2 regions of the Pediococcus inopinatus genome follow, and region 2 is predicted to be linked to the other one. Evidence: predicted binding sites of a transcription regulator. Region 2 holds the regulator's gene; the other holds the start of a gene.

Region 1 (2,493 bases), 480 kb from region 2:
AACCCTTACAAAACGGCAAACTTAAAATGACGTTAAGTTTTTTAGAGTGGCATTCATTTTGAAGACGAAAAATCTGAATATTTTGTGAATCTTTCAAAAATCTCTATAAAATAATAAGTTTGAAGTGTATGCTTGGACATGGAGATTTATCACGCAATCATGATGGTTTTATAAAAGGAAATAAAAAATGAATGATAAAAAAAGAAGGCAGTTTAACCGAACAGTTTTTAAAGCTTTTCCATGGGTCATGGGAGTTCTTTTGATTATTTTGGTGTTCCTTCAAATTAATAGTAATAGCAGTAAAGCCCAATCTAAGTCGGGCACTGATAGTAGTCAGCAGGCCACTGTCAGTTCAAGTTCTTCTGAAGTCACGAATAAACAGAAAAAAATCAAGGCCGAACTTGCGAGCTATTTAAAAACGGTGACCAAAGATGGGACAGTCAGTGTCAGTTTTTATAATTTAGGTGCGACACCAAAAAGTAAGGCAGCTGCTAGCACGGACGCAGCTGTTTATAAGCCGGGGAGTTTGGTAACTGAAGCCGATGCCCACACCGCGCAAACTGCGGCTAGCACTTATAAATTATTTATTGCAGCTTATCTGATGCACCAAAAGCAAAATGGTAAATTTAATTGGACGTCGAGTAATACAGAAGGATTTGATCAGATGATTGTGGATAGTGCCAATACCTTTGCTGATAGTGAGCTTAAAAGCTATGGGATGGCTGCTGTCAATAAATTTATCGGCAGTCAGGGCTGGTATACGCCGGTATTTCAACAAACGGTTATCGCCAAGACGACCAGTCACAGCCTGATGCTCTTGCTCGAACAGCTTGCGGCCGGAACCGGGCCATTTAAAAATGCCAGTGACCGAGAAAAAATTCTAAAATTAATGAGTGAACAGATTTATCGAACGGGAATTCCCGCTGGCGCAAGTGCTGCTAAAACGGGAACCAAAGTGGCTGATAAAGTTGGCTTTCTAAATGATACCAACAATGATGCTGGAATAGTGACCCTACCCAATGGTCAGAAATATATATTGGTTATTATGACCCATGGCCAAGGACAATCGGGCTTTAGCGGTTTTCCTAAAATGGCTGAAATCACCAAAAAGGTTCAAACGATCGTTTATGGGACAAATGCGGGAAAATAAAATTTGAATTTAAATAAGGATCAGGAATTTCTTAACCGAAATTTTTGATCCTTATTTTTGTTGGCGTGATTACTTGAAAAAAGTTTTTTTGAGGCAAACGGCAGCACCACACCTTTAAGCCAACTTAGTTAAAAAAATTCCCAAAAAAGTCATATACAAATATAGTTAAACGGTCTACTATATATAGTATGCACAGCAAATAAAAACACAACTGATTGTGTACTTTTGCTTACTAAAAGGAAATAATCGATTACATATAAAGCAGTAGGAGGTACAATATGATATCAACATTTCAGGACAAATTAGGACTATTACGAACATCACTTATTCAAAAAAGAGATGGTGAACAGACTAAATTTTACCCGTATAAGTTACTTTTTAGTCTTCGCCAGGTAGTGGCAGATAAAAAAATTCAGGATCAGATTTGTGAAGCATTGGTCAATCAATTTCATGATCAGGCAGTGATTAGCACCCAAGCAATTCATAATGCGGTGATTCAGCAATTAAAAAATTGTGGTTTAGAAGATTCAGCAACGGCTTATGCAGATTATTTTGATAAAGAGCAGCAGAATTTTTCTGATGCCACCAATGTGCAAAAACGGATCGAAAAAGTTTTCGAGCGGGATGCCGAAGTTGTTCATGAAAATGCCAATAAGGACAGCACTATTTTTAATACACAACGCGATTTGGAAGCCGGTGCGGCCAGTCGGGCGATGGGCTTGAAGATGTTACCAGAATTAGTTGCGAAGGGCCATTTACGGGGCGATATCCATTGGCATGATTTGGATTATTCACCAGTTACCCCGGAAACTAATTGTTGTTTGATTGATTTTGATGGGATGCTTAAAAACGGCTATAAAATTGGTAATGCCGAAGTCGATTCGCCGCGGTCCATTCAAACGGCGACGGCGCAAATGGCTCAGATCATCGCCAATGTGGCGTCACTTCAGTACGGCGGTTGCTCTGCTAATCGGGTAGATCAATTATTGGCACCATATGCCGAAATTAATTATCAAAAACACTTGGCTGACGCTAAAGATTGGGTTTCTCCAGATAAGCAAGAAGCCTATGCCAAAAGTAAAACTAAAAAAGATATTTATGATGCGATGCAGGCTTTGGAATACGAAATTAATACTTTGTATTCTTCCCAGGGGCAAACGCCTTTTACAACGGTGAATTTCGGGCTCGGAACCAGTTGGATTGAACGTGAAATTCAAAAATCCATTTTAAAAATTCGAATTAAAGGATTAGGTACCGAACACAGAACAGCAATTTTTCCGAAATTAATTTTTACACTTAAACGTGATTTGAATTTGCATCCAACCGATCCTAACTATGACATT
Region 2 (2,493 bases):
ATTACACTAAGAGAGAAAATTTTTGAAGAACTTAACTTAGCGATTCAAGCAAAGGGGACCACCGTTTTTTCATATCTGGATGCTAGTGGACATGCAGGAAGTTTTCAAAATCAATTACATGTTTATCAAAGAACTGGAAAACCTTGTGAACGATGTGGTACAGCGATTGAGCGGATTAAAGTGGCTCAACGGGGGACTCATTTTTGTCCGTTTTGTCAGAAATTAATTGAGGTTAAAGGTTAATGACAGTTATCTTAGGATTAACTGGTGGCATTGCTACAGGGAAGTCAACGGTTAGCAGTTATTTAAAAAAACTAGGGTATCCAGTCGTTGACGCAGACCAGATTGCTCGTGAGATTGTGCAGCCAGGGACTATAGTTGCTGACCAATTGCGGATAATTTTCGGGGATGCAATTTTTGATGGTGCTAAGCTAAATCGAAACCGGTTAGGAAAAATTGTTTTTGGAAGCTCTGTGCAATTACAAAAACTTAATGCGGTGATGCAACCGGCAATTAGAACGAAAATTCTACAAACATTAAAAGCAGAAAAAAAAGAGTCGACAAAATTAATTGTTTTGGACGCGCCACTGCTCTTAGAACAAGGATATCAGAAGTTTGTGGATCAAATTATGGTTGTTGTGAGTGATGCCAACGTTCAACGGGAGCGTTTAATCCGCCGTGATGGCTTTTCTAAAAAAGAAGCTGAACAGCGAATAACGGCGCAGTGGTCCTTAGAAAAGAAAATTAGTTTCGCTGATATTGTGATTGATAACAGTGGGTCTATTGAAGAAACACGTCAGCAAGTGGTAAAATGGCTTGACAATAGTAAGTTACGTTAGTAAGTGGAGGTAGAGTGCCCATGAGATGTCCACATTGTCATCACAATGGTTCTCGAGTGGTGGATAGTCGTCCAACAGATGATGGGCGTGTGATCCGCCGCAGAAGAGAATGTGAAGCATGCGGTTTTAGATTTACAACGTTTGAAAGAATTGAAGCATCACCTTTGTTGGTGATTAAGAAAAACGGGACACGAGAAGAGTTTAATCGAGAAAAACTACTCCGCGGGCTTATTCGTTCTGCTGAAAAACGGCCAGTTGGTATGGACGAAATGTCCAAAATTGTGGATGAAGTTGAAAACAAAATTCGGGCCCTAGGCGAAAATGAAGTTTCTAGCCAAATCATTGGTGAGTATGTCATGAACTTACTGGCCAAAGTCGATGAAATTGCTTATATTCGTTTTGCCAGTGTCTACCGTCAATTTAAGGATATGAATGTATTTATGTCAGAATTGAAAGATATGATGGCAAAAGACAAAGCGACTAAAAAGAAAACTTCCAAAAAAGATGATGGTGGCGAGTCATAATGAATGAGGGATGGGCTAATTTAAGCCCCAAAGATGGTTTTTTAGTTACTCAAAGGGACTATTTGAGCGATTTTGATCAAAAAGTCCTTACTTTTTTATACCAACCGATTATTGGAGCTAAGGCGTTTAGCTTATTTTTGACGCTTTGGACCGAAATGAGTCCGACAACCATTCGTTCAGAGAGAAAGTCGCATTTAGAATTATTTGATATTCTGAATTGTGATTTACCCAATTTCTACTTGAGTCGACAAAAGTTGGAGGGAATCGGATTACTTAAATCTTTTGAAGGACAAGATAACCTTGGCCGTTATTTTGTGTATCAATTGATCAGACCTATATCACCAGACGCGTTTTTTAAGGATGATTTGCTGAGCAGCTTGCTTCTTGAAGCCATTGGTGAAAATCGGTTTAAAGAACTTGCTGCACAGTTTAAACTAACGCAAGTTGATAAAAAAAATCTAAAAGATGTTTCAACTGATTTTTTGACTGCTTTTCACATTTCAGATAACACGATTAAAGAACCTAATTTCTTAATTCGTGAGACTCAAGCAGAATTTAAGCAGGCCAAATCACAAACGGAGGATCAACTAATCAAGGTTGAAAACAATGATTTTGATTTTAAATTATTAAAAGACCTTCTGAGTCATGGTTTTACCAAGTGGGAGTCTGTTAATCAAGCCCAACGACTAATCTTGAGTGAACACCTTTTGTATGGAATTGACGAAGTTGAAATGAGCCGTCAAATTGGTCAAGCAACGGATTTAGTGACCAATCAGTTAAACACCAAGAAATTACAACAACAGATTTCTAAAAGCTTTACTAGCCAAACGGCCCATAAACAAGCTTATGCGGCGAGTCCTTCAAGTACAGAAACTAAACCAGTAGAAAGCTCGAAGACAGACGAAAACAAGTTGACGTCAGAAGACAAGCAGCTGATTAAAGCGGCTAAGTCCTATGCACCGGCAACTTATTTGGAAAATCTGAAGGTGGCTATCCATGGTGGCTATGTCACGTACGGTGAAAAACAAATACTTAAAGATTTAATTGATCGGAATTTATTTCCAGTGAGTGTTATAAATATTTTGCTCTCATACATTGTTATTGACCGGGGCGTCACAACGCTCCCTGGA

The links. Region 2 encodes NrdR, which represses ribonucleotide reductase genes. Its sites were predicted from a motif close to ACACNATATATNGTGT; they were not measured.
Region 1: a site for NrdR is predicted at 1,325-1,340, ahead of nrdD (anaerobic ribonucleoside-triphosphate reductase). Genes of this name have one in related genera too.

The regions. Positions count from the first base shown of each region.
Region 1 covers NZ_CP019981.1:172,864-175,356, forward strand. Annotated here, with positions in the region: gene PI20285_RS00845 (serine hydrolase) at 188-1,150, shown strand; gene nrdD (anaerobic ribonucleoside-triphosphate reductase) at 1,429-2,493, shown strand, end outside.
Region 2 covers NZ_CP019981.1:657,280-659,772, forward strand. Annotated here, with positions in the region: gene mutM (bifunctional DNA-formamidopyrimidine glycosylase/DNA-(apurinic or apyrimidinic site) lyase) at 1-243, shown strand, start outside; gene coaE (dephospho-CoA kinase) at 243-839, shown strand; gene nrdR (transcriptional regulator NrdR) at 860-1,363, shown strand; gene PI20285_RS03395 (replication initiation and membrane attachment family protein) at 1,363-2,493, shown strand, end outside.